4 regions of the Bacillus sp. JK74 genome follow, and region 3 is predicted to be linked to each of the others. Evidence: riboswitches for the same ligand, from Rfam matches in the RefSeq annotation. Region 3 holds a riboswitch; each other region holds the start of a gene.
The links. A riboswitch is a leader RNA that binds a small molecule or an ion and turns the genes downstream of it on or off. The one in region 3 is predicted to bind thiamine pyrophosphate.
Positions count from the first base shown of each region.

Region 1 (6,498 bases), on a different contig from region 3:
AAGGGTCCGCCGCACGAGCTGGGCGTAGACTTCAGCCTCAGAAAGCGTCCGCTGAAACGCGTCCTGTTCAAGCCCTTTTATTAAGGCAAGCGCACCGCTCACATGCGGGGCGGCCATTGAAGTGCCCGTCAGCTTCCCGTATTTATGGTTGGGAAGGGTGGAGAGAATATTTTCTCCCGGAGCCACCAGGTCAATCTCTTTATTAGCGTTTGAAAATTCAGACGATTTACGGGCGATTGAGACTGATCCGACTGCGATTACTTCGTTGTAAGCGGCCGGATATGACAGTTCCTCTGTACGCTCGTCTCCGTCGCCTTCGTTTCCTGCCGCGCAAACGACCAGAACACCGCTGTTTACCGCATTTGTGACGGCTTCTTTCAATTCAGGCACATCGTTCGGCCCGCCGAGTGACATGGAAATAATGTCCGCCTTTTGTTCAACGGCGTAGTTGATGCCGTTAATGATCCATTCGTATTTGCCGCTGCCGTTTTGACCGCCGAGAACTTTAACGATTAAAAGGCTTGCTTCCGGCGCGACACCCGAAATTCCGCCGTTTGAATCATTGGCGGCAATCGTTCCGGAAACGTGTGTCCCGTGTCCGTTGTAATCGGAAATCACGTCTTCTTTGCCTCCGTCATCATCGGTGAAGTTTTTCCCGCCGACAATCCGGTCTTTCAAATCAGGATGATTGATGTCGCAGCCTGTGTCAAGCACCGCGATTTTAATATCCTTGCCTTTAAACCCTTTTGCCCACAACTCTGGCGCCTTAATCACTTTAATCCCCTCAGGAAGCTCGTTCACATCCATGATCTGTTCATCCGTGACATAAGGAATCAAATGCATTTCACCATTCATAAAAAAGCCCTCCTTTTTTATGCTTGCGAGTGGATACAAGGGTGTTGCTACTATTTTATGGCAGAGCATGCCGGCCGGAAAGAGTCATTTGAAGCATTTTCATAAAAAAGGCGTAATCTATCGTACTAAAAAATTTCAAATAAATGGATAGTTTAACAGCTTTCATTTTCATTCATGACCCGCTGACGCTATAATTGGAAATGGGAAAGGAGAAGAGATATGAAGATAAGTGAAGCATTATACAGCTATTTTTCAGAACAAGTGGATCAAATTGCGAAAGAGTGGATCGAAACGATGGAAGATTCGGATCCTAATTCGATTTATTCTTTGACAAATCCCGTCATCACAGAAGAACTGACGGAGCAGGATAAAGAATTTTACCGGCATATTAATAAAATGTATATCATGCCGGAAAAAGAATTTTTAGAAGAGTTCGAGCGGTGGGTGATTGAGCTTGCGAAAGACCAGAAGCATCTGGATACTCCCGTCCAGTATGTGGTCCGTGAATTCATGAGAAACCGGAGACTATACATCAGTTATTATGATGCGTTTGCCGATAAACATGAATCTTCGTTTGCTCAGGGAGAAAGGAAGAAATGGGAGAATTTAATTGCACAAGTATTTGATTTTACGATTTACACGTTTGTCGATCATGCTGAGCATAACTCAAAAATGCAGCTGAATGCGCAAAGAGAAATGATTTTGGAGTTAAGCTCGCCGGTTATCACGCTGAGCAAACGGACGGCGCTGCTGCCGCTTGTCGGCGATATTGACACGGAGCGCGCCAAATTCATTCTTGAGAATACGCTGAGCACATGTGCAAAACGGCTGATTGAACATCTGTTAATTGACCTGTCGGGTGTAGTGGTTGTCGATACGATGGTGGCGCATCAGATTTTTAAATTAATTGAGGCGCTGAAATTGATCGGCGTCACGTCCACTTTATCCGGAATCAGGCCGGAAATCGCTCAAACCGCCGTACAGCTCGGCATTAATTTCTCAGATATTACGGTCAAGTCCAATCTCGCTCAGGCTCTCAATTATCATCAATAACATACATAACAAAACAGGCTGCCGAATCACTCCGGCGGCCTGTTTTTATACAAACAACAATGAAATGAGCCAGCTTGCGCCGAATAACAGAAGCACGAGCAGGAAAAAGCACCAGTCGGCGCGGCGCACAGTAACAGTTCTGTAAAACGTGCGGTTTCGGCTCCCCGTAAAGCCTTTAGATTCCATCGCGATCGCCGTGCGTTCCGCCTTTCTGATTGCGCCTGCCAATAGCGGAATGGTGAAGCGCCTGAAGGCGGAGAGCTTTTCTTTCAGCCCGGAATCAGACGCCGCACCCCTGATTCTGTGCGCCTGCCGGATGATCAGGATTTCATCTTTCAGAAGAGGGAGAAACCGGAATCCCGCGATAACGCCGTATGCAAGCTTGGGCGGCAGCTTACACTGCTGAATCAGACTGAGCATGAACAGAATCGGATCGGTTGTAAAAAGAAACATCATCGACAAAGCAGAAAAACATAAAATACGAAACGCGATAGAAATCCCGAGCGCCGCATTATCACTGTTGACGGCAATCGGCCCGAGCTTAAACAGCAGATTGCTTCCGGTTGTCGGGACGTTTCCGAATACGGCGGCTGTCCATAAAGAACCGAAGGCCAGAATGACAAACGGAATCGTGAACAGCAGCCATTTTTTCAGCGGCACACGCCCCGCTGAGAGGACGCCTCCCGCAATGATGATATAAAACAAAGCAGGGGTGTACGGATTATAAATAAACGACAGCATAATGACGCATAACAATACAGCCGCCGCCTTTATTGACGGGTTAACAGCCTCCAGCCGCAAGTTCATTTCTCCGCCTCCTGTCGTGTTTCATCCATTCATACCGCAGCGGCAAAGCCAAATGTGCCTGCTCGGCGATCCCGATGTTATCAGAAAACAAAGCGTCGGGAGTTCCCCGGAATACCAGTTTCGTGCCGCAGAGCACAAGGATCGTGTCGGCATAATCCGAGACGAGTTCCATATCGTGTGTCACCATCAAAACAGCCGTTCCTTCCTTTTGAATCTCACGGAGCATTTGCATACACTCCCGCGCCGTTTTGGCATCCTGTCCGAAAGTCGGTTCATCAAGCATCAAAACGTTCACATTGTGCATAAGCATCGTCGCGACGCTGAGCCGGCGTTTTTGTCCTTGGCTTAAAGAAAACGGATGCTGTGAGGCATGGCGTCTCAAGCCGAATCGGGTTAACAGCTGAAGAGCTTTCTCCTTTGCGGCTCTGTTGCTTTCAAAACCGAACATCAGCTCTTGAATGACGGAATCTGTGACAAACTGGTGTTCAGGATTTTGGAAAACATATCCGATCTGTCGCCGCAGCTCTTTTTCAGAATAGGAATCAATCGGTCTGCCGCCTATTTTGATGTCTCCGCCCAGCGGACGGATGAGCTTGGCCGCGGCAGAAAGGAGCGTGGATTTTCCTGTTCCGTTAGGGCCGGCAATCGCGGTGATTGACCCTTTTTTTACGGAAAAGCTCACATCCTGAAAAATGACGTCAGCTCCTCTTGAGAATGACAGCCCGTGAACGTTCAGCGCGTCTTCTGCTGAAAGCGCAACGGGCCTGGGTTGGGGCAGAGATGGTACAGGTTCGTGAAACAAATTTTCTTTACACAAGGTAAAAGGAATGCTGACGTGCTCCTGCAATGAGATTACACGCGGAATCGCAATGCCGAGCTGCATCAGCTCTTCAATCTTTGTTTCAAAGATAACGTCCGTCTCTCCGTCCATCACCTTCTGACCCGTTTCGTCAAGGACAATTGTCCTATCCATCCACGGCGCCCAGTGATCAAGCTGATGTTCGATAACGAGAAGGCCGAAGCCTTTTTTTGCTTGAAGATCTTTGATCAGCCGCACTAATTCACGTGCCGAATATGGATCAAGCTGTGCCGTCGGTTCGTCCAAAATAATGAGTTTCGGTTCCATCGCAATGATACAGGCAAGCGCCACTTTTTGTTTTGAACCGCCTGACAGAGAAGCGATCGTTCGCGTTTTCAGATGAGTGATCTCTAATTTTTCTAAAACGTCATCGATGATTGCGTCCATATCTTCTTTTGTATATTGCAAATTTTCCAGGCCGAAGGCGATTTCATCTTCAACCGATAGCATGCAAAACTGCTGGTCCGGATCTTGAAACACGACGCCGATGGATCTGGCGGCGGGTTCTGTCAGATGTGAAAGAGGTGTTCCGTATAAAGAAACGGTTCCCGATTGAACCCCATCGCATGCTTCCGGGTACAGACCGTTTAAACAGAGAGCGAGCGAGCTTTTGCCGCATCCGCTCGGCCCGAGCAATAAAGCCCGCTCTCCTTTGCGGAGCTGAAAGGACACGTTTTGAAAAATCGGCTTTTCATCCTGATCATAAGAAAAGGTAAGACGGCCGGCGGATAGAAGGGGTTCAGATGCCTGCATCTTGGTTCACCTGTTTCTTTTTCTTCTTGAATTGTTTTCCGAGCGCCATGCCGTTCAGCACTCCTGTGTAAGCCAGCGCATCACTGATTGCTTTGCCGAGAAGGCCGGCAAGAAGCGCACCTGAGACCAGCCGGATGAGAAGCATGACGGCTAATAAACCCGGATTCAAAACAGAGTATCCGGAAACGAACAAGTCATAAATGAAGCTTGTCACAGAAGACCCCATACCGGATAAAAGAAGCACGGGCAGGGTATACACCCCCCAGCGTGTCGCTAAAAAGACCGCTTCCGCACCGATTCCCTGTGCGATCCCGATCAGAATCACCATCGGTCCTGACGGATTTCCGAGTAAGCACTCCACAAACGCGGCGATGATTTCAGAAACGAGAGCCGCTCCCGGTTTTTGAATAATGTACGCGGCAATCACCGAGACGATAAACCAGATACCGTAAATCGGTTCATAACTCATCCTGCCGAAAAATCCTGCCGCTATATTGCTTGCATGAGTTGATACTAAATAAATGACAGCAAATACAACACTGATGACGGACATGACGACAATTTCTCTCATTTTCCAATTTTTCATTGTGATCTCCTGCTTTCTTATCGGATAGTTGTTTGTATGAAAGAGTTGATTTTACGAAAGACGATTGATCGTAAGTTTCATATTGCGGTGTCCTCCCCCGTTTTTTAATGAAAAATAAAAAACTGCATATCCGAGGGAATATGCAGCAGCAGAACGAAAACGCATGGGGAAAAACCCTGCGCTCCGGTCAATCTGCACTTCCCCACGCTGGTATTATCCAGATCGGGTTATAAGGGATCAAAACACGCCTGCCGCATGTTTTATCTCAGCCGATAACAGCACCCCTAGTGCGTTTCCTATACAGTTTTTTATGATGACATCATCATAGTTGATCATGTCTGATTTGTAAACAGCCTTTCTCCGAACAGAGTTTGGAATCGGACCGGAGGATCATTCATAAAGATAAGAAGACCCCTTTTGATCAAAAGGAAACGGAGGACATCTATGTTTGTTCATACAGTGCAGTCTGGCGACTCGTTATTTTCCATCAGCAGAAAGTACGGATATCCTGTTGACAGCATCAGAAGCGTCAACGGGCTTGAGGAAACGAATATCGTGCCGGGACAGGCGCTTTTAATCCCCATTAATGAATATACGGTTCAGCCGAATGATACGTATGCCGTTATCGCAGGTAAGGCTTATGTGCCGCAGATGCAGCTGATGCAGGCAAACCCGGATATTCCGCCGAACCGGCTGCGGACGGGTATGAAAGTGAAGATCCCTGATATCTCTAACTATCTTGCGGGAACCCTGCAATTTTATGTCATTCGGACGCCTGAAGCGGATAGAGAGCTCATTAATGATTTTGCGCCGTATTCTTCGGCGATTTCTTTGTTTGAATATCATTTCGGCCCGAACGGAGATATCATGAACGATTTAAACGACAGAACCGCAATAGAAACCACATGGCAGAACAGAGTGCGCCCGCTTGCCGTCATTACGAATCTGACAGAAGGGGGATTCAGTCCGGAATTAGCCCATCAAGTGCTGCAAAATCCGGCGGCAAGAACGAATCTCGTCAACAATATCGTCTCCTTAACCGTAAGAAAGGGATACGGCGGTGTAAATATCGATTTTGAACGGGTCAGAGAAGCTGACAGGGATCTCTTCACAGGATTTCTCCGGCAGTTAAAAACCCGGCTTTCAGAGCATCAGCTCGCGTTAACGATATCGGTTCCGGCGAAAACAAGTGATGCAGTGCCGTGGCTGAGGGGATATGATTACGGCGGAATCGGAGCCGTCGTCGATTATATGTTCATTATGGCGTACGACTGGCACCACGCCGGCAGTGAGCCGGGACCCGTGGCGCCTTTAACAGAGGTCAGGCAAACGATCAATTTTGCCATCAGCAGGGTGCCGAGAAGAAAAGTGATTCTCGGTGTTCCGCTGTACGGGTATGATTGGGTGATTCCGTACCGTCCGGGAACGATCGGATCCGCCATCTCCAATCAGCGCGCCATGGAAACGGCGATGAAGCATCAATCAATGATCCGTTATTCCCAGCAGGAGCGTTCCCCTTACTTCCGGTATACTGATGAAAATGGAAGAACGCATGAAGTGTGGTTTGAGGATGTACGGAGCATGA
Region 1 is NZ_JBSJQB010000002.1:666,868-673,365, reverse strand. It holds gene ACWJJ5_RS07700 (S8 family peptidase) at 1-855, opposite strand, end outside; gene ACWJJ5_RS07695 (STAS domain-containing protein) at 1,075-1,908, shown strand; gene ACWJJ5_RS07690 (energy-coupling factor transporter transmembrane component T family protein) at 1,954-2,715, opposite strand; gene ACWJJ5_RS07685 (ABC transporter ATP-binding protein) at 2,690-4,327, opposite strand; gene ACWJJ5_RS07680 (ECF transporter S component) at 4,314-4,913, opposite strand; TPP riboswitch at 5,096-5,209, opposite strand; gene ACWJJ5_RS07675 (glycoside hydrolase family 18 protein) at 5,358-6,498, shown strand, end outside.
Region 1: linked by a shared signal. The riboswitch ahead of ACWJJ5_RS07680 (ECF transporter S component) and the one ahead of ACWJJ5_RS14085 (TIR domain-containing protein) in region 3 are both predicted to bind thiamine pyrophosphate.

Region 2 (8,684 bases), on a different contig from region 3:
AGACTTCCGTTCTGTCGGCGGGAGACAGCTCTTTCAGTTCGGCTGCCGTCGTTTCCAGTCCGTGCATCACTTTTACGGGGTTTCCTTTTAAGTAACGATACAGTTTGTTGCAATGATTTCCCGGGACATAACGGACGGCTCCTTTTTCATATGCTTTTGCCACAAAACGCATCACTTCTACGGATTTTGGGCCTCTGTCCGTTAAATCCCCCGCAAAGACAAGCGTTCTGCCTTCAGAATGGACGGGCGTTCCGTCTTTCACTTCATATCCGAGCTTTTGCATTAAGGCGATCATTTCGTCATAACATCCGTGTATATCGCTGATGATGTCGTAAGCCATTCGTGTCAGCCTCCTTATTAACGGTTTTTTATTTATTATGGGGCTAATTCCTATACCTAATTACGCTGTTTTTGCACAAATTAAAAAAGAATTAAAGAAATAAAGCCTTATCACTTTTTTTTCGCGTTCAGCCTTGTTAGAATATGCGTTATGTTTTTAAAAAAAAGTAAGGTTTCGCCCGCTTAAAGCGGGCTTTTATAACCCTTGTTTTAAGGAGGTATTTACAAATGGAACACACATCAGTCGCATCTTTAGTCGTCGTTTTGATCGTCGCTTTTTTGACGCCGCTCCTTTTACATCGGTTTAAGCTCAGCATCCCCGTCGTCGTCGCGGAGATCATCATGGGGCTTATTATCGGAAAAAGCGGCCTGAATCTTGTCGTTCAGGGAGACACGTGGCTGGAGACGCTGTCTGTTCTCGGCTTTATCTTTTTAATGTTTTTAAGCGGCTTGGAAATTGATTTTTCTTCATTTGAGAAAGGGAAGAAAAAACAACTCCTTCCGAACGGCAAGGAAGCGCCCAACACGTTTTCTGCCGCACTGATTATCTTTTTCGGCATCTTTATTTTATCATTGCTGCTGTCCTATGCCTTTGTATTAGCCGGTTTTATACAAAACGCATTTTTAATGACGCTTATTATTTCGACGATATCACTCGGTGTGGTGGTCCCGACTTTAAAGGAAGAACGGATCATGAACTCCAATATCGGCCAGATCATCCTGCTTGTCGCCGTTATCGCGGACTTGGCTACGATGATTCTGCTCGCTTTCTTCTCTTCTCTTTACGGAGAAGACAGCGGAAATATGTGGCTTCTGTTGATTCTCTTTGCCGCGGGGGTCGTGCTGTATTTCTTCGGCAGGATCTTTAAACACCGTTCATTTGTGCAGTCGATGTCTAAAGGCACCGTGCAGATCGGCACGAGAGCCATTTTCACACTGATTATCGTGCTTGTCGCTTTATCGGAATCTCTCGGGGCGGAAAATATTCTCGGCGCGTTTTTGGCAGGCGTTCTGGTATCGCTTCTGTCTCCGAATAAAGAAATGGTGGAACAGCTGGATTCCTTCGGCTACGGGTTTTTAATTCCGATCTTTTTCGTCATGGTCGGGGTGAAATTGGACATTTGGACGCTTTTCCAAGATCCGAAAACATTAACGATGATTCCGCTGCTTCTGCTTGCGCTGTTTATCAGCAAAATGTTCCCTGTGTTTTATTTAAAGAAATGGTACGACAAAAGAACCGTGTTTGCTTCGGGCTTTTTGCTGACGTCCACGCTGTCGCTTGTTATCGCGGCGGCTACGATCGGAGAAAGGCTCCACATTATCAGCGCCAATATGTCCGGCGCGCTGACTTTAGTTGCGGTTATTGCCAGCATCATCACGCCGATCGGCTTTAAGAAATTATTCAAACGGCAAAGCGCGCCGCAGGAAAAAAAGCGCATCACATTTATCGGTGCCAACCAAATGACGCTCCCGGTTACGCTGGAATTGCCAGAGGAGGAATATGAAGTACGGGTCGTCCATGTGTATCAGGAAAATGCCGGGGAAACGCTTGCGGAATCCGTATTTTCGGTTGACACGATTTCTGATTACGAGCCCGGCACGCTTGAGTCGCACGGTATTTTTAAAACGGATATTCTTGTCGTGGCGACGGGAAATGAAGATGTGAACGCTGAAATCGCCTTACTAGCGAAAGAGAAAGGGACTGAGCGTATCATCGCAAGCGTCGGCTCGGTTGAGCATGAAACAAAACTGAAAGAAGAGGGCATCAGTATTTTTTCTATCCTTCTGTCTACAAAAACGCTGCTGCGCGCGTTAATTGAGGCGCCGGGCGTGATGAGCCTCCTGACGAATGAGGAGTCTTCGTTATATCAGATCAATCTGGAAAACCCGGCGTATAACGGCATCATTCTGCGGGAATTTCCGCTGATGGGCGATGTGATTTTCGTCCGGATTTTCAGAGGTGTGGACAGCATCGTTCCGCACGGAGACACGCGGCTGAAAACAGGAGACCGTCTCATCGTCACGGGCTCGCGCAACTACGTGTCGGAACTGAGAAAAATCCTTGAAGCTTGACCAAATTGCAATTCGTGATAATATAGAAGGCATAACAAATAAATCATTAATCGTATGACCACTAGGGGTGTCCTTCATAAGGGCTGAGATAAAAGTGAGACTTTTAGACCCTCATAACTTGAACAGGTTCAGACCTGCGTAGGGAAGTGGAGCGGTATTTTTTTGGGGTTCCTTTTATCCATTTAAATTCCAAACCACTTTTCCGATGCGGGAAAGTGGTTTTTTTATTTTATCAGGGGGGAAGACATGATGACATTTTCTGAAGAATGCAGACAGGCGGCTGCCGAATGGTGGGACGGAAGTTTTGTTCATCCGTTTGTAACGGGAATCGGTGACGGAAGCCTGCCGATAGACCGTTTCAGCTATTACGTGCTGCAAGATTCCTACTATTTGACGCATTTTGCAAAAGTTCAGGCGTTCGGCGCCGCATATGCCGAAGACTTGTTTACGACGGGCAGGATGGCGGGCCACGCTCAAGGGACATATGAAGCGGAAATGGCGCTGCACCGCGAGTTTACGGAGCTTTTAGGAATTACGGAAGAAGAGCGTGCGGCATTTAAACCGGCACCGACCGCTTATTCTTATACGTCTCATATGTACAGGTCGGTGATGAGCGGCAATTTTGGAGAAATATTAGCTGCGCTTCTGCCCTGTTATTGGCTTTATTATGAAGTCGGCGAACACTTAAAAGAGTGCGAACCGGAGCATCCGATTTATGAAAAATGGATCGGTACATACGGCGGAGACTGGTTCAGACAGCAGGTCGAAGAACAGATCAGCCGTTTTGACGAGATTGCTGAAAACAGCACAGAGGAAATCCGCGCGAAAATGAAAGAGAATTTTGTGATTTCAAGCTATTATGAATATCAATTTTGGGGAATGGCTTATCAAAAAGAAGGCTGGTCCGAGAAGGACGGAAAAGAGGTGGAATCCTTTGGAGCTGCACGCGGTAACTGATAATCGCAAACCCGTTGCCGAGCTGGCCGAGGATATTCTATCGATTCAGCGCGAAGTGAGCTTTATCCATATCCGTGAGCGGGATAAAACAGCGGGAGAGATCATGCAGCTTTTGTCCCTTTTGAAAAAGGGCGGTGCGGATAAGGACAAATTGATCATCAATGACAGGGCGGATATCGCGCTTTTTGCCAACATACACCGTGTTCAGCTTCCGTCCCGCAGCTTTTCCGTAAAGCAGGTGCGAAGCAGATTTCCCCATCTTCATATCGGACGTTCGGTTCATTCGCTGGAAGAAGCCATCCAAGCTGAAAAGGAAGATGCGGATTATGTGGTGTTCGGCCATATATTTGCAACCGAATGTAAACAAGGACTTGAAGCAAGAGGCATCAGCCTGCTTTCAGAGATCAAACGCACGCTTTCCATCCCCGTTATCGCAATCGGCGGAATGACACTGCAGACGATCGGACACACAAAGCAGGCGAAGCCGGACGGAATTGCCGTCATGTCAGGCATTTTCTCAGCTGAAAATCCCGAGGAGGCGGCAAAACGGTATGCACGCGCGGTAAGGGAGGCCGATTATGAAGAAGCACTATGATACGGCGGTGATCGGCGGCGGAATTATCGGGTGCGCCATTTCTTATGAGCTGGCGAAGACGCAGCAGAACGTTGTCTTGTTTGAAGGCGGAGAAGTCGGCCGAAAAACGACAAGCGCTGCCGCGGGAATGCTGGGCGCTCATGCGGAATGTGAAAAACGGGATGCGTTTTTTGATTTTGCCATGCACAGTCAAAGGCTGTATGAAGCGGCTGGGCAAGAGCTTGAGGAAGCTTGCGGCATTGACATCAGGCGCCATAACGGCGGAATGCTTAAACTGGCGTATACCGAAGAAGATATCGCCCGTTTACGGAAGATGGATGATCTGCCTTCCGTCACTTGGCTTTCAGCGGAAGATGCCCTTGAAAAAGAGCCTTACGCTTCAAAAGACATTCTCGGCGCCAGTTTTATAAAAGACGATGTCCATGTCGAACCGTACTATGTTTGCAAAGCGTATGCAAAAGGGGCGCGGCGCTATGGCGCTGACATATATGAGCATACACAAGTTACTTCCGTAAAACGGGTGAACGGAGAATACTGCATCACAACGTCCGGCGGGGATGTTTATGCTGACAAAGTCGCAGTTGCAAGCGGTGTATGGAGCGGCCGGTTTTTCAGCCAGCTCGGCTTGGGACAGCCTTTTTTTCCTGTGAAAGGAGAATGCCTTTCCGTGTGGAATGACGATACCCCGCTGACCAAAACCCTTTACCATGATCATTGTTATGTCGTCCCGAGAAAAAGCGGCCGGCTTGTCATCGGCGCCACGATGAAACAGGGTGACTGGAGCGATACGCCTGACATCGGAGGAATTGAGGCCGTCATTGCAAAAGCGAAAACCATGCTTCCCGCCATCGAACATATGAAAATAGACCGGTTTTGGGCGGGGCTCAGGCCGGGAACAAAAGACGGCAAGCCGTTTATCGGGCGGCATCCTGAAGACAGCGGCATCATCTTCGCCGCCGGCCATTTTCGGAACGGCATCCTGTTGGCGCCGGCAACGGCTGTAATGGTGCGGGATATGATCTTGGGGCAACAAGTCAAACGGGAATGGGAAGAAGCGTTTCGAATCGATCGCAAGGAGGCTGTTCATATATGATCCTTCAGCTGAACGGAAAACAAATTGATTGGAATCGAAAAGAGGGGACGGTTCAGGATTTGCTTGAATCGTACCAGCTTGATCAAAGAATCGTAGTTGTGGAGAGAAATAAAGAAATCATTGAAAAAAAGAATTATGAAAATACAAGTTTGTGTGACCGCGATGTCATAGAAATTGTCCATTTTGTAGGAGGCGGATGAGGATGTTAACAATAGGCGGAAAACAGTTTCGGTCAAGATTGCTGTTAGGAACGGGAAAATATCCGAGTTTTGAGATTCAGAAAGAGGCGGTGGCCGTCTCGGAATCAGATATTTTAACCTTTGCGGTGCGGCGGATGAACATCTTTGAAGAGTCTCAGCCTAACTTTCTCGAACAGCTTGACTTGTCTAAATACACGCTTCTGCCGAATACGGCCGGCGCCGCAACGGCTGAAGAGGCGGTCCGAATCGCAAGGCTTGCCAAAGCTTCAGGGCTTTGTGACATGATAAAAGTAGAAGTCATCGGATGCAGCCGGTCACTTTTGCCTGATCCGGTTGAAACGCTGAAAGCATCAGAACAGCTGCTCGAAGAGGGATTTATCGTGCTTCCGTATACGTCAGACGATGTCGTGCTCGCAAGACGTCTTGAGGAGCTCGGAGTGCATGCCATTATGCCGGGCGCTTCGCCGATCGGTTCCGGTCAGGGAATTTTAAATCCGCTGAATCTTTCTTTTATCATTGAACAGGCGAAGGTGCCGGTCATTGTCGATGCCGGCGTCGGATCTTCAAAAGACGCCGCCTACGCGATGGAGCTCGGGGCTGACGGCGTGCTGTTAAATACCGCTGTATCAGGCGCTGATGATCCGGTCAAAATGGCCCGGGCGATGAAGCTTGCCGTAGAAGCGGGCCGTCTTTCTTATGAAGCCGGGAGAATTCCGGTGAAAGATTACGGAACTGCAAGCAGTCCGCGAGACGGTCTTCCGGTATGACGGACAGATATTCCAGACAGGAGCTGTTTCAGCCGATCGGTCCTTCCGGCCAAGAGAAGCTCCGGTCATCTCATGCCGTGATTATCGGCGCGGGTGCGCTTGGGACGGCAAGTGCGGAGATGCTTGTCAGAGCAGGGGTCGGGAAGGTAACCATCGCTGACAGAGATTATGTGGAGTGGAGTAATCTCCAGCGCCAGCAGCTTTATACCGAAGACGATGTCAGACAGGAAATGCCGAAAGCCGCGGCGGCTGAAAAACGGCTTCGATCTATAAATAGTGATGTAGAGGTCGAGGGATTTGTCATGGATGTCACTGCGGAAAATGCACCCGGATTGATTCGTGATGCCTCCCTCATCGTGGATGCCGCCGACAACTTTGAAACGAGACTGATTGTGAATGATGCGGCTGTGCAGAAAGGAATTCCCTTTCTGTACGGCGCCTGTGTCGGCAGCTACGGGCTCTCTTTTACCGTCATTCCCGGTGTCACGCCGTGCCTTCACTGTCTGCTTGAGACATTGCCTTTAGGCGGTATGACATGCGATACGGCGGGAATTATCAGCCCGGCTGTATTGCAGACGGCCGTTTTTCAGGCAGCAGATGCGCTGAAGCTGTTAACGGGCGGATCTATCGAGCATGTTCTCCGTTCCTTTGATTTATGGAAAAATGAACGGTCAGAAATAAACGTCGCCCGTCTTAAGTCGGCTGATTGCCCAAGCTGCGGCACAAACGATTTTCCGTTTTTATCCTATGAAAATCAGACAAAGGCGGCGGTTCTGTGCGGACGGAACACGGTGCAGATCAGAACGGGGATTTCCGAACAGTTTGATCTGCAAAACCTTGCGGGACAGCTCAGACGGGCAGGGCTTGATGTTTCAGCCAACCCGTATTTAATTTCGTTTTGCACAGACAATTTCAAGATGGTACTGTTTCGTGACGGCAGAGCATTAATACACGGCACAAGTGATATCAGCAGAGCGAAATCCTTTTATCATAAATGGATCGGATAATGCGAAAGGAGCGAAAAACATCATGAGCATATGCAAAGCATTGACGATTGCCGGATCAGATTCAGGAGGCGGCGCCGGTATACAGGCGGATCTCAAAACCTTTCAGGAGCTCGGCGTTTTCGGAATGTCAGCCATTACAGCGGTAACCGCCCAGAACACGTTGGGCGTTCACGGCATTTATCCGCTCACCCGGGAGGCGCTGGGCAGCCAGATTGACGCGGTGGCGGAAGATTTGCGGCCTGACGCTGTAAAAACGGGAATGCTGTGGAGCGCGGAAATGATTGCGGAAATTGCGGAAAAAACGGATCAGTACGGGCTTGATCATCTCATCACCGATCCCGTCATGATTGCCAAAGGAGGCGCTTCCCTGCTGCGTGAGGAATCTCAGGCCGCGTTAAAAGAGATGTTAATTCCGCGCAGCTATGCGGTGACGCCGAATGTTCCGGAAGCTGAGGTATTGACGGGGATGGAAATCCGCACGTTTGAGGACCGGAAAAAAGCGGCAGAACGCCTTTGCAAGCTTGGGGCAAAGCATGTCATCATAAAAGGCGGACATCAGCCTGAACAGGGGAGAATCGTTGATTTATTATTTGACGGTTCGTCTTTTACCCAAATCAGCCACGCTTATATTGACACGAAACACACCCACGGAACAGGCTGCACGTTCGCAGCCGCGCTGACGGCGGAAACGGCAAAGGGGAAAAACATTCAGACCGCGTTTGAGACAGCCGTCAATTTTGTGCGGGAAGCCGTGGAACATACGCTCGGCATCGGAGCGGGACACGGCCCGACCAATCATTTTGCCTTTAAAAGGAACAGTCTGCAGACGAGATAAAAAAGAGGCCGCGTCAACATCCGCGGTCTTTTTCCCATGCTTTCAATCTGGACAAGGTTATGATATGATAAAAATTAAGATCAGGTACTAAAACTATGTCTTTAAGACGATTACAGGAGGCTTTATACATATGAATTTCTCACTTGAAGGCCGCAACATCGTTGTGATGGGCGTTGCCAATAAACGCAGTATCGCATGGGGAATCGCCCGTTCGCTGCATGAAGCCGGAGCGCGCCTCATTTTCACTTACGCGGGAGAGCGCTTGGAAAAATCAGTTCATGACCTTGCGGCTACATTAGAAAGAAATGATTCCATCATCCTTCCGTGTGATGTGACAAATGACGCTGAGATCGAAACTTGCTTTGCAAGCATTAAAGAGCAGGTCGGCGTGATTCACGGCATCGCGCACTGCATCGCGTTTGCAAACAAAGAAGAGCTTGTCGGCGAATATTTAAATACGAACCGCGAAGGATTCCTGCTTGCGCATAACATCAGTTCTTACTCTCTGACAGCGGTCGCAAAAGCGGCGCGTCCGATTATGACTGAAGGCGGAAGCATCGTTACACTCACTTACCTCGGCGGAGAGCGCGTCGTTTCAAACTATAACGTAATGGGTGTGGCAAAAGCGTCTCTTGATGCGAGCGTGAGATATTTAGCCGCTGACTTAGGAAAAGAAAACATCCGCGTCAACAGCATTTCAGCAGGGCCGATCCGTACGCTGTCTGCAAAAGGAATCAGTGATTTCAACTCTATCCTGAAAGAAATTGAAGAGCGCGCGCCGCTGCGCCGCACGACAACACCTGAAGAAGTGGGCGACA
Region 2 is NZ_JBSJQB010000002.1:812,349-821,032, reverse strand. It holds gene prpE (bis(5'-nucleosyl)-tetraphosphatase PrpE) at 1-340, opposite strand, end outside; gene ACWJJ5_RS08585 (monovalent cation:proton antiporter family protein) at 568-2,412, shown strand; TPP riboswitch at 2,466-2,574, shown strand; gene tenA (thiaminase II) at 2,662-3,369, shown strand; gene tenI (thiazole tautomerase TenI) at 3,347-3,964, shown strand; gene thiO (glycine oxidase ThiO) at 3,948-5,057, shown strand; gene thiS (sulfur carrier protein ThiS) at 5,054-5,257, shown strand; gene thiG (thiazole synthase) at 5,254-6,024, shown strand; gene thiF (thiazole biosynthesis adenylyltransferase ThiF) at 6,021-7,031, shown strand; gene thiD (bifunctional hydroxymethylpyrimidine kinase/phosphomethylpyrimidine kinase) at 7,054-7,866, shown strand; gene fabI (enoyl-ACP reductase FabI) at 7,997-8,684, shown strand, end outside.
Region 2: linked by a shared signal. The riboswitch ahead of tenA (thiaminase II) and the one ahead of ACWJJ5_RS14085 (TIR domain-containing protein) in region 3 are both predicted to bind thiamine pyrophosphate.

Region 3 (8,684 bases):
ATTATGCTGAACGGCGGAGATACAAAGAATAACCTGAACATTAGAGGAGCTTACTTACATGTGATAAGTGACATGCTCGGATCTGTAGGTGCCATACTGGCTGCGATCCTTATCATCTTCTTCGGGTGGAGCTGGGCAGATCCAGCGGCCAGTGTCATTGTGGCTATTCTTGTTCTGAAAAGCGGTTACCATGTGACGAAAGACTCCATTCACGTATTAATGGAAGGAACTCCGGAAAATATCAATGTCACTGACATCATTCATACAATTGAAGAGACAGAAGGAATTCAAAGTATTCATGATTTGCACATATGGTCTATCACAAGCGGATTGAATGCTCTTTCCTGCCACGCTGTTGTTAACGATCAGCTGACCATTTCTGAAAGTGAAAGTATTTTACGCAAAATTGAACATGAACTTGGAGATAAAGGCATTACACATGTAACCATTCAAATGGAAACAGCTGCGCATAATCACGACAATACGATTCTTTGTCAGGCCCAAACTGAGAATCCGCGTGACCATCATCATCATTAAAGGAGGAGATAGGGACTCACTTTGTCTGCTGACAATTAAGATAAAACCGGAGGGGGGATTCATATGTACGACACGATAGTAATCGGAGCCGGTCAGGCAGGAATCTCAGTAGGATATTATCTAAAGAAGTCGGAACAAAAGTTTATCATTTTGGATAAAAGTCATGAAGTGGGGGAAAGCTGGAAAAACCGGTATGACTCATTGGTTTTATTTACTTCTCGAATGTACAGCTCTTTGCCGGGAATGCATCTTGAAGGAGACAAGCATGGACTCCCTTCAAAAAATGAAATTGCTGCTTATCTGAAAAAATATGTTGAAAGATTTGAAATCCCGATCCAATTACGGACAGAAGTAATAAGTGTCCAAAAATTAAACAACTATTTCTTAATAAAAACAAACCGGGAAGAATATCAAACGAAGAATCTTGTGATGGCCGCAGGTCCTTTTCATACCCCTAACATCCCATCAATATCAAAGGATGTAGCCGGTCATATTCATCAATTACATTCTTCACAATATAAACATTCAAAACAACTGGCGCCTGGGAATGTACTAGTAGTCGGCGGCGGGAATAGCGGGGCTCAGATAGCTGTTGAATTATCCAAAGAAAGAGTTACATATTTGGCTTGCAGTAATAAACCGGTTTATTTCCCTTTATGGATTGGAAAAAGAAGCATTTTTTGGTGGTTTGATAAATTAGGAGTTTTACATGCAAGTCATACATCAATATTAGGCAAGTTCATTCAAAAGAAAGGCGACCCCATATTTGGGTATGAATTAAAACATGCAATAAGACAGAAGAAGATCATCTTAAAACAAAGAGTCATAGCCGGAAAGCAGAATGAAATCATTTTTAAAGACTCATCTTCAATAGAAGTAAACAATGTTATTTGGGCAACTGGTTTTAAGAATCCGCTTTGGTGGATGAAAATAGAAGGTGTTTTGGATAAGGAAGGCCGAATTATACATCACCGGGGTGTTTCAGCTGCGGAGGGATTGTACTTTATTGGTTTGCCTTGGCAGCATAGGCGAGGTTCAGCGCTGCTTCAAGGTGTAGGAAATGATGCTGAATACATTGTAAAACAAATGAACGGTGGATAGACTGAGGAGAGCAGTAACTTACGGGTTTACTGCTCTTTTTTGTGTTGAATACGTCCAGTTATGTGACTGTGGCTGTTTTAATCGGCTTGTGGAACAGAAAACACAATATCTCTTGGTTGTCGGACTGGTGAGTGCATACCCCGGGCAGGTTCAAGTTTCTCGGCTGCAACAGTATTACCCAAGAGTTACAGGCCTTTGGTATTTTTTATGCAAACGGGTTTTGTGGCCAAAACGATTCTGCTAACTTCAGTCTTTTAGGCTGAACAAGGGAATTCCTTAGTGTGGCACACTCTCATTACAAAACGCATAGGATAATATCACAAAAATTTAAAATTGCGGGGATGAAAAATGTATTATATACCTTTTTCGCATCAATGTTATTATTGTGTGAATGTGCCGATGTATAGCGATGGAAGATCTGTTTATTGGACTGTTCCAAATAACTATGATCCTTCATACGAAGATAGAAACCTTCTCTTGAAAGATTATGGACCAAAACCATTTGTCGTGAATATCAATAAAGCCGCAAAACAAAACAATACGTTCCGTACGGCCCTATGGACAGGAAAGCATTTTCAAATTACTTTGATGAGTCTTGGCATTGGAGAAGATATCGGTTTGGAGATCCATCCTAACGTAGATCAATTCTTACGGATTGAGCAAGGCCGAGGGCTAGTTAAAATGGGCAAGAGTAAAGATCATTTAAGTTTCCGAAGAAATGTCTATGATGATTATGCCATTGTTGTCCCTGCCGGCACGTGGCACAATGTGATTAATACGGGTAATACGCCGTTAAAACTATATTCAATTTACGCTCCTCCCAACCATCCGTTTGGTACAGTTCATGTGACAAAGGCCGATGCAGCGGCTGCGGAAGATTAGTATAGGATTCCAGAGGACTTTGCTGCTGCAAAGACTATAAAAAAATCGTATTGGGACAGCATGATCAAATATAGCGATTGAATGGCTGAAACACAAAATATTAACGTTTCAGCTTGTCATAGTGCAGTTGATGCGATGCTTTATTCCACAACTACTCAACAGCAAATGTGGTTTTTTGTCTGACCATTTTAATTGATTGGCAGTCAGTGAAAATGAATTTGTAATAAATTTATCCTTGCTCCTCCTATAAGCGGCTTTAACAGCCAGGTTTCTGTTTCTCTTCAAACCATTTGCTGATACGGCTTCACGGAAGAAAATGACACGCTTTATTATGATTCATTCATCAATTGACTTCATATTATTTCATTTGATAACATAAAATGGTTATTGTCATTAAAAAAGGATACCCGTTTTTATAAGAAGGAGTCATAACGTTGCTGAAAAGGTTTTTTCTTGTTTTTCTTACGCTGATGATGTCTATATTTGCTGTATTCGCGGCTGCTGAAGAGTCTCCCGGCGATCATGTCATTTCTTTTGACGAGCCTATGATTTTATTGATCTCACTCGGAATCATTTTATGTTTGTTCATTCCGCCATTCGTCATGTCCTTTTTTAGCAGCTTGGTTGTAAGAATCATATCCGGCGTCTATCAATGTTTTATCGTTCTCACGTTTGCGGGCCTCATTCCGATTGGATTTCTGATTCCCCATGGCTTTTTGACAATTCTTGCTGCCGTTCTGGGGACTTTGGTCAGTTCAGCGAGTGTTGCCGTGACCTTATTCGTTGGCAGGAAAAAAGAGGCCGGAAGGTTTTAAAACTAGTGGGTAAGCTGCAAGGAAGGGAAATCCCAGAGATATCCGCAGCGCTTTTTGCCGGTCATTGTTTGACTATTTATATGGAATAGCATAGAATTAAAGTAAATATTTATAAAAAGTCACTAGGGGAGCTTTAATAGCTGAGAAGAGACAATACGTCCTGACCCTTTGAACCTGATTTGGTTAATACCAGCGTAGGGAAGTGAAAAATTAGAGAGATTCTTTATCTTATCTATATTTAAGCCACTTTCCATAGAGGAAAGTGGCTTTATTTATTTTGAAAGGGTGATATGAAGTGGCGACGAAAAAAGTTTTTCTGGCAGGGCCTTTTAAAAGTTTAGTAGATGAGAAAACTGGATTGATGAGTACGTATGAGAGGGGAAAGCTGGAATCATTAATTTCCTTTTTTGAGAATGAAGGATGGCTGGTTCATAATGCTCACAAGCGGGAAGGGTGGGGGAAAGATTTCATGACACCCCTTCAATGCACTAAAATTGATTTTGATGAAATAAGCACTTGCGACCTTTTTGCAGCATTCCCCGGATCACCCGCTTCTCCCGGAACACATATAGAAATTGGATGGGCTTCTGCCTTGAAAAAAAAGATCGTGCTATTTCTAGAAAAGGACAAGGATTATGCTTTCTTAATTCAAGGGTTAAATGCAGTGGCGGATGTTGAGTACATCAGCTATAAAGATACAGATGATTTATTAGAGAACATTAAAAATATCTTTGCAGCATATAAGGCGGAATCTCAATGAGAAAGAGAACTTTTCATGAAGCATATATGGAAACGCTGTATGACATCTATCACAACCCTGAATTTTTCAATTCACCGCGCGGACAAAAAAGCAGAGAACAATTGAACTACCATCTGACTCTGGAAAATCCAATAGAACGTGTCACTTATTTATCCTCAAGAAAAACCAATATCGTGTTTAATTTTGCTGAAGTGTTATGGTATTTATCGGGGAGTAACGACTTAGATTTTATCAGTTATTACAATAAAAAAATGCCTTCATATTCAATGAATAAAAAAACATTAACAGGCACTGCGTATGGGCCTAAAATATTTGAATTCGGAAATGCAAAACTAAATCAATGGAATAGAATAAAAAATCTTTTGACACAAGAAGATATTGATTCAAAAAGGGCATTTATTCAAATATTCGATGCTTCGGAACTCTTCGTTTCAGAAAATATAGATGTTTCCTGCACAATCGGTTTGCAGTTTTTTGTGAGGGAAGGCGAATTATACATGTCTTCTGTCATGCGTGCAAATGATGCTTTTCGCGGGATGATCAGTGATCTTTTCTCATTTACCTTCATGCAGGAATTAATGGCCAGAGAACTGCGTTTAGAAGTCGGAGAATATTTTCATAATGCGGGATCAATCCATATTTATGATTCAGATCATGAATGGGCGAAAACGGTGCTTGAAGAAGCTGAAAATCACCATGATATTCCGGAATTTGAATTTCCGAAAATGCCTGAGGGAAATAACTGGCCGTCCATTGAAACAGTCTTAAAGTATGAAGAATTACTTAGGAAAGATCAAATTTCTATGACTAAAAACGATATTGAAATGCTCGATTTACCTGATTACTGGAAACAGATTCTTTTCCTTTTCAGTATATACCAGCATATTGCATATAAACGGGATATGGGTCATTCTCTATTTCAAAGTTTACTTCCTATATATCAATTTTTCGTCAGGAATAAGTGGTCTCATTATTTCTCAATTGAGCAAAAGGAGGAAATTCAATGAAAACTTCATGGAAAGAAGACAGTGTTGCTGGTAAATTCGATGCTTATAATGACGTTTTAGAACAAACGTTAGGTTTTGAGTTTGTTTTTCGTACTTTTGATAAAGCGGAGATTAAAAAGGTGCTGGATTTCGGATGCGGTCCGGGAAAGGTAGCTTATAGGCTGGCTGACAGAATAGGCTGCAATGTGATCGCAGTCGATGAATCAAGGAAGATGTTAGATATAGCAAAGGCAAAAAGACAACATCCTCATGTGGACTATCATTTAATTGAACACGATAATCTTTCCTTCTTACCAGATCACTCGGTTGATGCTGCAATGGCCTGTTATGTTTTTATTAATACGGATAGTGACCAGCGTATCAAAGGTATCATAAATGAAATTTTTCGTGTGTTAAAACCAGGAGCTTCATTTGTCATACTCGATACGAATCCTGATTCAACCGGAATTGAATTTTCAACCTTCCGCAATGGAATACCGGGGAAAGAATATTCTTACGGAGAAGAAAGAAATGAATGGCTCCATGTTCCGGGACAAGCAGATTTAATTTTAAATGATTTTCATTGGCCGAAGTCAATGTATTATAAACTATTAACTCATGCAGGTTTTGATAATGTAACTTTATCAGAACCAACGTTAAACGATATTGACCAAGAGCATGTAAAAGCCATAGAGAAAGAGTTTCAATTTAATAATTGGAAATGTGAAAAGGAATATCCGCCTTTTGTCATTTTTAAAGCAGTGAAACCTGCCTGAAGGAGGAGTGTAAGTTGACGGATATTTATAAAGCGCTTTCGATTGCTGGGACTGATCCTTCCGGAGGGGCGGGAATTCATGCGGATTTAAAAACATTTCAGGAACAAAAGGTATATGGAATGGCTGTTATTACATCAGTTGTTGCACAAAACACACTTGGTGTGAAAAGTTTTGAGGAGATGTCTCTACAGAATATATCTCAGCAAATAGACTGTGTCATGGATGATATAAAACCGGATGCTGTCAAAACCGGTATGCTTGCAAGTATAGAAATTATTGAATTGCTGGCAGAAAAGTTAAAAGACGCAAATATTCAATCGTATGTGATGGATCCGGTTATGATTGCTAAAAGCGGACATCATCTGCTCCATAAGGACGCCATTGATCATTTGAAGAAATTATTAATACCCCAAACAACTGTTATTACACCGAACATTCCGGAAGCGGAAGTAATCATCGGCAAATCAATCGAGACTGTACAGCAGATGCGTGATGCGGCGAAAGAAATAGTGGAGGTATACGGGGCGAAAAGTGCTGTCGTAAAAGGGGGGCACCTGAACGGAGAAGCCCGTGATATTTTGTACTTTGACGAGGACTTCGAGGAATTTGTTTCTCCCCGCTTTGATACAAAGCATACTCATGGAACAGGATGTACATTTTCAGCTGTGATAACTGCAGAGCTTGCAAAGCAGCACAGCATACCGGAATCAGTGGCAACTGGAAAGGAATTCATTTCAGCAGCCATTAAACATCCCTTAGGAATCGGGAAAGGACAAGGCCCTACAAATCATTTTGCGTATCGCTCAACTATTAACCAAGAGACAACCGCTTAAGGAGTGTTACGATGATTTCCAAGAATTATGATGTATTTTTATTTGATTTAGACGGAGTGATATATATAGGAGATAAAGCTTTACCAGGAGCTGTGGCCTCTTTAAAACGACTCCGTGAAGAAAAGAAAGCCATTCGCTTTTTAACGAATGATCCTTGTGTTACAAGAGAAACGATTGTGAAACGCCTTCATAAACTGGGGATTTCAGCAAGTATTGGTGAAGTGTTTACTGCGGGGTGGGCAACAGCTGATTACCTTGTCAGTGAAGGAATAAAGAAGGCATATATATTGGGAAATGACCAACTTAAAAGTGAAATTCAAAAGGCCGGTATTGATCTTACGGAAGATCAGGCGGAGGCTGTTGTCATTGGATGGGATCAGAATATTACATTTCAGGATGTGCATAAGGCAGTAAACCTCATCCGCTGCGGAGCTTCATTTATCGCTGCAAACGGGGATAAAACATTTCCTGCCGCTAACGGACCAGCTCCCGCGACAGGCGCTATAGTCGCGGCTGTTAAAACAGCAGCTGCTAAAGAGCCGATGATAATTGGAAAACCGGCGTCTTCAATATTTGAAAAAGTACTCGAGCCTTTTGAGGATAAAGAGAGATGCGTTATGATCGGGGATACGCCTGAAACAGATATTGTCGGAGCAAACCAAATAGGCATAACTTCCGTATTAGTTTCTGATCAACATACTTTATTTCCTGCAAAACATGATTTTAGAAATCCGGATGTTGTGATCCGCGATCTGAAGGACTTGTTCGATAATGAAATAAAGGCAGAAGTACGGAAAAAACCGGATTTCCAATGGACAGAACAAGTGAAAGCCGGAGTCGCTGGAATTATAATTAAAGAATCAAGTTCCGTTTTATTAATGAAGCGTGCTGATAATGGTTTATGGGGCATTCCTTCAGGCCATGTGGAACCTGGTGAAACAGTAGAACAAGCAATTATAAGAGAAATAGAAGAGGAAACTGGATTAGTGGTGAAAGTCTCTAAAATGATAGGCGTTTATTCTGATCCGAGTTCACAAACCTTTATATACCCTGACGGCAGAGTCAGCCATTTTATTACCAATTGTTTTCAATGTGACGTCATCGGCGGCACTTTGAAAAAGTCCACAGAGGAAGCCATGGAAATCAGATATTTTAATATCCATGAATTACCTGAACATCTTTTGCCGATGCACCCGAGATGGCTGGATGATGCTTTGGAAATGAAAGAGAATGCTTTTATTCGATAAGGAACAGTACGCCAAAAATACTTTTTGGGGGTTATTTACAAGAATTAACGGTTCTCAACCCGTATCTCTCGGCCGCGTTCCAAAAACACCAAGTGTCACAGACCCTTGGTGTTTTTTAATTCCGGCAGGACCTTAATGCAAGAGCGGCAGAAAAGAAGGTATAATGGGCGGAGAAGAGGTGTCAGCCAATGAAAATAACCAGAGAGACATTAGAAAAACAGCAAATTTGGATATATGGTGTGACTCTTGTGATCGGCGGAATAGCGGGGATCGCCGGGAAAGATTCAGGACTTCGCTGGGGATGGACGATATCACCGCTTATCGCTGTTCTCATGTATGCCATGTTTGCCCAAATCCCATTCTTGAAGCTGAGGGAAGCCATGTCAAATCTTAAGTTTATGGCGGCTTTACTGATCGGTAATTTCTTAGCTGTACCTGTCGTTGTATGGGTGTTAACCGCTATTTTTCCTCAATCTCCTCCTATATTATCAGGGGTTTGTTTGGTATTGCTTACACCTTGTATTGATTACGTCATCGTCTTTACTCAGCTCGGCAAAGGAAATGAGAGATTAATACTGGCTTCCACGCCGGTTTTGTTCGCCGTTCAGATGGTATTGCTTCCGTTATACCTATGGCTGTTTATCGGGAAAGAAGTGACAGGGGCTGTTCATGCGGGACCGTTTCTGGAGGCATTCTTATTGTTAATAGCGGTGCCGCTGCTGGCGGCGGTGATGACTCAACTATGGG
Region 3 is NZ_JBSJQB010000004.1:166,487-175,170, forward strand. It holds gene ACWJJ5_RS14065 (cation diffusion facilitator family transporter) at 1-537, shown strand, start outside; gene ACWJJ5_RS14070 (flavin-containing monooxygenase) at 601-1,638, shown strand; gene ACWJJ5_RS14075 (cupin domain-containing protein) at 1,987-2,520, shown strand; gene ACWJJ5_RS14080 (hypothetical protein) at 2,955-3,335, shown strand; TPP riboswitch at 3,450-3,553, shown strand; gene ACWJJ5_RS14085 (TIR domain-containing protein) at 3,631-4,095, shown strand; gene ACWJJ5_RS14090 (thymidylate synthase) at 4,092-5,102, shown strand; gene ACWJJ5_RS14095 (class I SAM-dependent methyltransferase) at 5,099-5,857, shown strand; gene thiD (bifunctional hydroxymethylpyrimidine kinase/phosphomethylpyrimidine kinase) at 5,872-6,690, shown strand; gene ACWJJ5_RS14105 (HAD-IIA family hydrolase) at 6,702-7,937, shown strand; gene ACWJJ5_RS14110 (arsenic resistance protein) at 8,126-8,684, shown strand, end outside.

Region 4 (8,684 bases), on a different contig from region 3:
TCCACTCTCCTCTTCTGCACTCAAGTTCCCCAGTTTCCAATGACCCTCCCCGGTTGAGCCGGGGGCTTTCACATCAGACTTAAGAAACCGCCTGCGAGCCCTTTACGCCCAATAATTCCGGACAACGCTTGCCACCTACGTATTACCGCGGCTGCTGGCACGTAGTTAGCCGTGGCTTTCTGGTTAGGTACCGTCAAGGTGCCGCCCTATTTGAACGGCACTTGTTCTTCCCTAACAACAGAGCTTTACAATCCGAAAACCTTCATCACTCACGCGGCGTTGCTCCGTCAGACTTTCGTCCATTGCGGAAGATTCCCTACTGCTGCCTCCCGTAGGAGTCTGGGCCGTGTCTCAGTCCCAGTGTGGCCGATCACCCTCTCAGGTCGGCTACGCATCGTCGCCTTGGTGAGCCGTTACCTCACCAACTAGCTAATGCGCCGCGGGTCCATCTGTAAGTGGTAGCCGAAGCCACCTTTTATATCTGAACCATGCGGTTCAAACAACCATCCGGTATTAGCCCCGGTTTCCCGGAGTTATCCCAGTCTTACAGGCAGGTTACCCACGTGTTACTCACCCGTCCGCCGCTAACATCAGGGAGCAAGCTCCCATCTGTCCGCTCGACTTGCATGTATTAGGCACGCCGCCAGCGTTCGTCCTGAGCCAGGATCAAACTCTCCGATAAAGTAGTTTGACTGACTACGCACATCGCTGTGCGATTTATTTAAAACTTTGAATTAACAGGTACGTTTTGTCTTGTTTAGTTTTCAAAGATCATTACCGCTTGTTGAAGCAGCTTTATTATCTTACCACTCAGCTTCTTTTATGTCAACAACTTTTTTTAAGTTGTTTCCGAAGCATTTCGTTGTTGTCTGCTGTTCATCAGCGACGTTTAATAATATAACACCCTTTTGAAAATATGACAATAGTTTTTTTAAAAAATCATTAATTATTTTCTTTCATACCTTATTTCAGTTTCTCTTCTATAGAAAGATAAGCTGTCTTGTGGTTTGGCCTATTTTCTTGTATAGTAAGATTGAACTAAATACTTGATGACCACAAGGGGAGCATTAAAGCTGAGAGTGAACGTTTTGTTCTGACCCTTTGAACCTGTTAGTTAACGCTGGCGTAGGGATGTGGCAAAGCCAAATGATTTGCAGTTTATGTAAGCAGCGCGCGGACCTTTTCCCATCCTTCCCCGCGCTGCTTTTTTGTTTATCCTTGATACGGTTGTCTGACCAGGGGGAAAACTATGAATCATTCAACACAGCTTGTGCGCTTAATTGAAATTGCGATTATGACCGGGGCGGCTGTCATTCTTGACATTGTCTCAGGTATGTTTCTCCGGATGCCCCAAGGCGGTTCGGTCTCTATTATGATGATTCCGATTTTTTTGATTTCATTCCGCTGGGGAGTGAAGGCCGGGCTTACGACAGGCTTTTTAACAGGGATTGTCCAGATCGCCATCGGCAATTTGTTTTTGCAGCACCCGGTGCAGCTATTTCTCGATTACATCGCGGCATTTGCAGTTCTCGGTTTCAGCGGCTTGTTTGCTTCCGGTGTACGAGCATCGGCATTGAATAAAAAAAGAGGCGCTTTAACGATGTATGTTATAGGCGGTGTTTTCATCGGCAGTGCACTGCGCTATGCGGCGCATGTGGTCTCCGGAGCTGTCTTTTTCGGAAGCTATGCTCCGAAGGGTACGCCGGTCTGGATTTATTCATCCGTCTATAACGCGACTTACATGATTCCTTCTTTTATCCTTTCAGCCATTGTCCTTATCTTATTATTCATGACTGCGCCGCGGCTTCTTGAAGCTAAGCGGACGAACTGAAACAGCAGGCGGTTTACGCCTGCTGTTTTTTTATTCCGGGCTGTGCCGTTCGTTAGAATCACTCAGTTCTTTTGTAAGTTCATTTATGCTTTGTTTTATGTTTCCTTTGCCTGAAAAATTCTCAATCAGCTCTTTTACATTGATTCCGGAAGATGCTTTTAAGCTTTCCTGGAGACCGGCCATTAAATTGGTTGCGTAGCCTGTGACTTTATTGGCTCCGCCGTTTTCACCGCTTCCTCCCGTATCCACGACGGTAATTTTATCAATGTTTGAAAGAGGCGCTGAGACTTGTTTTGCGTATTCAGGCAGCATTTTCACAATCATATCAAGGATTGCAGCCTGCCCGTATTTTTCGAATGCGTCGGCGATTTTTTCTTTAGCTTCCGCTTCTGCGAGACCTTTCAGGCGGATGACTTCCGCTTCGGTTTCTCCTCTCGCCTTTTCAGCCTCCGCTTTAGCAAGACCGTCAATTCTCACGCGTTCCGCTTCCGCCTTGGCCATCGCTTCGATGCTGTACTGCTCGGCATCCGCTTCGGCGAGCTGCTTCGCTTTTGCGGTTTCAAGATCATATGCCTGGTCGGCATTGGCTTTTGCTGTATCCTGCTCTCTTCTGTATTCCGCCATTTTCAGCTGATTGATTTTTTCCGCTTCAGCTATTTCCGTCGCCCGCTCCAGCTCTGATTTTTTTGCGTCTTTATCAGCGGCCGCGCGTTTAATCCTCGTCTCTTTATCCGCTTCTGCCGTGGCAATGTCCGCATCCCGCTTGACTTGGGCGATTCTCGGCTTACCTAATGATTCAAGATAGCCGTTTTTATCCCGGACGTCTTTAATCGTAAAAGAAACGATCATCAGCCCCATTTTAGCAAGATCCTGAGACGCGACCCGCTGGACTTCCTGAGAAAACTTTTCCCTGTTTTTATAAATCTCTTCAACGGTCATGGAGCCGAGGATGGAGCGCAGATGGCCTTCCAGCACCTCCCGCGCCTCCTGCTCACGGTCGTCCTTGGATTTCCCCAAAAATTGTTCAGCCGCTGTGGCGATTTCACCGATGGAGCCTCCGATTTTAATAATGGCGGTTCCGTCGGCCATTACCGGCACGCCTTGCTCTGTATAGACTTCAGGTGTAGAGACATCAAGTTTGCTTGACAGTAAACTGAGAGGTTCTGCCTGCTGGAATACGGGGAGCACGAACGTTCCCCCGCCCCGGACGATTTTCAGACGATTTCCGCCTTCATCAATGTGGACGTTCTTATTTCCCAAATAACTTCCGGTCACGATAAGGGCTTCATCCGGCCCCGCTGTCCGGTACTTCGTAATAAATACAGCAATAAGTGCGATAAGTAAAAAGAATACGATTCCGATAACAATGATAATCGGCATAGTCATAACAGTTCCCCCTTAGATATCAGATTGGTTCATGCGGCGTCACAAAAAGCACTCCGTCTTTCACGTCAATCACTAATACGGCCGTTCCGTACTTGATCTGTTCTTGATCAAAGCTGACGGCTGATTTAGAAATGGCGCCCCCTATTCCCTCTATGATCACTTCCCCATAGCCGTCTTTCGGGACGGAAGTAATGACCCTGCCGACTCTGCCCTTTAAATCTGTCTCCCGATATGCGAGCGATTCTTCCGCTGATGAAAGCGGGACAAGGACGAAGAAGTGAAGCAGGCTGACCAAAAGAACCGAAAGAACAAATGAAAGTAACGCAATGACAGGACTTGATAGCGGAGCGGCGATTTCGCCGATATAACCTGAGGCTGAAAAGATTGTTAAAAAAGACAGAATCAATGCAGGGTTTAAAAATGAAACAGGAATGGCTTCCGAGAGGCCGTGAAACACATCTTGAAAAAACAGAATCAAAAGCGTGAGACTTCCCGAAATAATCAATGTGTAAAGATAGACCGTTTCAAGCGACAGATGAAATATGTCCACATTCTATCCTCCTTTCGGCTTGGTGTCGGAGTGTTACTTTATATACGGATGTAAAGGTAAATGGTTTCAATTTTCTGATAAGTAAGGCTGATTACATGATTATCCAATCCGGATATGATATGTTTACTCTAAAGGAGGAGATAGGATGAGCATTTTTAATGAAGCCAGACAGCAGACCTGGGAAGTACTGAAAGGACTCTCTGATGAGGAATTCAACCGAAAGCCCGCGGCTGATGAGTGGAGCGTGCGGGAAGTCCTTGACCATTTAAAGAAAATTGACGAAACAGCGCAGGCCCTTTTATCAAAGCAGGCAAAAGACGCACCGTTTAAAAAAATCGAAGACAAACCGATGGAGTTTATAGAGGACAGATCAAATAAACGGCCGGCGCCGTCACACCTCGAACCTGAGCAAAACCGAATCTCAGTCATTGAAGCAAAACAAGAATTAGATACGGCAAGACAGCAGCTGACCGCAGTTATTTCATCATTAAACGAGGAAGATTTTGAACGTGTGCTTCCGCATCCCGTTTTTCAAGAACTGACGATCCGCCAGTGGATTGATTTTATCGGCCATCATGAAAAGCGTCACATCGATCAAATAGAAGAAATCAAGAAAAAAATCGAGAAGGTCTGAGTCAGACCTTCTCGATTTTTTTCTTGACGCGTTTCGGTTCATAAGAATGGATGGTGACCGCATCGCCCGTGCATATATCACCCGGGCGTTCAACAATACAGACAATTCCTCTTCTGCCCATCGCGTGCCTCACAAACGCCGCGGCGAGTTTTGGCTGACCCGGATAAAAGGATTGAATGACTTCTCCCGGCTGAATGCACGGATCATTTTCTCCCTCGCACAACAGAGACGCGCCGCTTGGAAATATCAATCTGCTTCCTTCTTTAAGCGGCGTCAGCGCAGAAAAACCGCTGATTGCAATGTTAGCGCCGAGCCATTCGGGAAAGATATGAGAAATCCCCATCTTCTCCGCAATGTCATCACATTCCTCCATGGACACGATTGAAATTTGTCTCCGGTTAAAAATTTCCGTTCCTCTTTCATACATCGGCTCACGCGCGCCGGCCTTTTTTGTCAGTCCGAAATGCAGGTCACCGGGAAACCCGCCGTATTCCGCGCGAAGCTTGTCCATCTTTTTGGTAACAAATTGTTCGGTATCCGCTATATATACGCCTTCCGTCTTTGCTGTTATGCGTTTCCACATCAGCCACCACCGCCTTTTTCTTGACATTATCCTTAAAAAACCCCGCTCTGTAAAGGAGCGGGGTTCATTTATTATACCGTTTTCGGCGTTAAGTCAAAGCAGCGTTTGTAAATCCAGTTGTATGCTTTCTCATTCAAATCTCTTGGATTTCCGAATGTTTGCGGATCTTTCATGGCTTCTTTTGATAAACGTTCAATCATGTCCGGAGACACACCTTGTTCTTCTAAACTCGGCACCTCTAAATCTTTTACAAGATCATACATCCAGTTGACGGACGCTTTGGCCGCTTCTTCGGTTGTCATGTTGCTTGTATCGATTCCGAATGCTTTGGCGATGCGGGCGAATTTTTCCGGATAGCCTTTCCAGTTGTATTCCATTACCGGTCCCATCATAGCTGCGACGCATTGTCCGTGAGCGACAGGGATGATGCCGCCGAGCGTCTGGCTCATCGCATGCGCCGCGCCTGCTGATTCACTGCCGTATGAAAGGCCGGCAAGCATCGCCGCCTGCGCCATGCCGTATCTTGCTTCCAAATCCTCTCCGTCCGCAAACGCGCGCTTAATATAATGCGCCGCATATTCAATGGCCATTAAAGCGACGGCATCAGTGATCGGCTGCGCGAATTTCATCGTATAGCACTCGATGGCGTGCGCAAGTGCATCAATACCTGTCATGGCCGTCACATGCGGAGGCATGGACGTGTGCAGCTCAGGGTCAATGACCGTTAAATGCGCGGCGATAAGCGGTCCGCCCGTATTGAATTTAAATTCTCTTTCCTCATCTGTAATGACCGCCCATTGTGTGACCTCTGAACCTGTTCCCGCAGTCGTGGGGATCGTTGTCAGCGGAGGAATACGGTTTTCCAGCGGCTTTTTCCCTTCCGCGGCTTCATAATCAAGCACGCTTCCTTCGTGTGTCGCTTCTACCCCGATCGCTTTCGCCGTATCCATGGAGCTTCCGCCGCCGACAGCCACAAGACCGTTGCAGTTTTCTTTTTTATACAGTTCTGATCCTTCGTTCACAAGACGTACAGGCGGGTTCGGCTCCACTTTGTTAAACAGGACGACTTCGATGCCCGCTTCCTGCAAAGATTCAATGACCGGGTTTGCCACTCCCGCGTTATAAATTCCCGGGTCTGTTACGAGCAGCGCTTTTGTGACGCCAAGCGCTCTGACTTCACTTCCCGCGTGCTGAATCGCGCCGATTCCGTGTTTAATGACTGTCGGGATTTCGAATGTATGGAATTTATGCATGCTTTCTACTTTCATATTTAATGTCATATTTATCTCCTCCTAATTATGCTTGAAACCAGTTCACAGCCGCAGGTTTCGTGTTGCGGTAAATATGTTTGATTTCCGTGTATTCTTCCAGGCCGATTTTACCGAGCTCACGGCCGAAGCCCGATTGTTTGTACCCGCCCCATGGCGCTTGCGCGAAATACGGGTGGAAATCATTGATCCATACCGTTCCCATCCGCAGTTTGGCGGCTACGCGTTCGCATTTTTCAATATCCTTTGACCATACCGCTCCGGCCAGCCCGTAAATGGTATCGTTGGCAAGTCTGATCACTTCTTCTTCAGAAGAAAATGACTCGACTGTTAAAACGGGGCCGAAGATCTCCTCTTGGACTATCCGCATATCAGACTTGCAGTTTGAGAAAATAGTAGGTTCATAGAAAAAACCGTTTTGAAGGGCGGGATCATCAGGACGTTTGCCGCCTGTTTCCAGTTTTGCCCCTTCTTCGATACCGATTTCTACGTATTTTTCGACTTTGGCCCGATGCTCGGCGGAAATCAGCGGACCGCTTTCCGTATCTTCATGAAAACCGTTTCCTAATTTGATGCGTTTCGTGCGCTTGATCAGCTCGGCTAAAAATTCATCATGAATGGCTTCGTCCACCAAAAGACGTGACCCTGCTGAACAAACTTGACCGGCATGGAAGAACACGGCGTTCAGCGCTTGATCTGCAGCTGTTTCGAGATCTGCATCTTGAAATACGATATTCGGATTTTTGCCGCCAAGCTCCAGGGCAATCTTTTTCACGTTGCCGCTTGCCGCCTGCATGATTTTTTTGCCTGTTTCAATTCCGCCCGTAAAAGAGACCAAATCGACGTCGAGGTTTCTCGCCAGCTCGTCGCCGACAGAGGCGCCCGGCCCCAGCACGAGATTGGCGGCCCCTTTCGGAATACCGGCTTCTTCTATTAATTGAAAGACTTTAATGGTTGTCAGCGGAGTAATCTCGCTCGGCTTTAAAACGATCGTGTTTCCGGCCGCAAGAGCGGGAGCGATTTTCCAGCTCGCCTGAAGGAGCGGATAGTTCCACGGCGTAATTTGTCCGCATACGCCAATCGGCTCTCTGACGATTTTACTTACTGAATCGGGAATCGGAGATGAAATGACTTCGCCTCCGTCTTTATCCGCCAAACCGGCATAATATTGAAATACATTTGCGATATCATCCATATCGGCTTTACTTTCTTCAATCGTTTTTCCTGTATCAAGCGATTCCAGCTCAGCTAATTCGTTCAGATCGCGTCTGATTAATTCCGCAATTTTCAGAACAAATTGTCCGCGCTCGAGCCCGGAAAGCACCGGCCACTCCCCTTCATCAAATGCTTTTCTGGCTGCGGCGATGGCTTTCACCGCATCATCCCGGTCTCCTTCGCATACCGTTGCAATTTCTTCTTGATTAAATGGATTAATGATACGGCGGGTCTGTTTTTTTTCTGCACTGATCCATTCGCCGCCGATATAAAGCGTTTTGCTCATAAGAGTCCTCCTTACCGAGAAGTAAGTTTGTTAAATAAAAATTTAATGTTTTTAACAATGTTAATTTAACACATGTTTTTTTGCCTGTCAAAACCCGGTCAGTCCGTTTAGATTTTGACATTTTGTCATGATTCGTTAAGATTAAGAACATAAAGAAATGACTTAACAAATTTAAACTTCAAGAGGAAAAGAGGGACAGTATGGATGAGAATCCAGAATTCGCAGCTATAGAACAAGCCAGGGAGCTTGTCATTGATTCCATTGCAGAGACGATGGATCTTTACGGAATCACACGGAGTGTCGGGATTTTATACGGAACAATGTATATGAGGGATGAAATGACGCTTGACGAAATGCGTGAGGAACTGCAGATGAGCAAACCGAGTATGAGCACGGGCGTTAAAAAGCTGCAGGATTTAAATGTGGTCAAAAAAACCTTTCACCGCGGCACACGGAAGCATACATTTGTAGCGGAAAAGGATTTCTTTACGTTTTTCACGAATTTCTTTCCGCCGAAATGGGACCGTGAAGTTCAGGTGAATTTGTCAGCCATCGTACAGGCTCAGGCGGATTTGCAGTCCGTTTTGCTGGCCGAGGAAGGCAGCGCGGAATTACAGGAAGAAGCGCGGCAGTTATATGATCAGCTTGAAAGCTCGAAAGCTTATTATCATTGGCTGAAGCGGCTCGCCGACTCGGTTCAGAGCGGGGAGATTTTTAAATTTATTCCGATAGAAACGGACGAAAAAAACGCCTGATTTTGATTCAGGCGTTTTTTTGTCGTGATTTGATTATTTTTGAGAAAATATAGGAACATAAACCCATTTACTTCCATTAAAATTGATGGTAAATTTTTATAGGTATGGTCGTTCTTTTTTAAGAACAATCAGCAAATTTTTTTTAGGGGGATTTATGAAAATGAAACAGAAATTTT
Region 4 is NZ_JBSJQB010000001.1:291-8,974, forward strand. It holds TPP riboswitch at 1,049-1,149, shown strand; gene thiT (energy-coupled thiamine transporter ThiT) at 1,250-1,831, shown strand; gene ACWJJ5_RS00010 (flotillin family protein) at 1,862-3,217, opposite strand; gene ACWJJ5_RS00015 (NfeD family protein) at 3,237-3,767, opposite strand; gene ACWJJ5_RS00020 (DinB family protein) at 3,913-4,401, shown strand; gene ACWJJ5_RS00025 (MOSC domain-containing protein) at 4,403-4,984, opposite strand; gene gbsB (choline dehydrogenase) at 5,056-6,264, opposite strand; gene betB (betaine-aldehyde dehydrogenase) at 6,281-7,753, opposite strand; gene cudC (choline uptake/conversion transcriptional regulator CudC) at 7,954-8,508, shown strand; gene bslA (biofilm surface layer hydrophobin BslA) at 8,669-8,684, shown strand, end outside.
Region 4: linked by a shared signal. The riboswitch ahead of thiT (energy-coupled thiamine transporter ThiT) and the one ahead of ACWJJ5_RS14085 (TIR domain-containing protein) in region 3 are both predicted to bind thiamine pyrophosphate.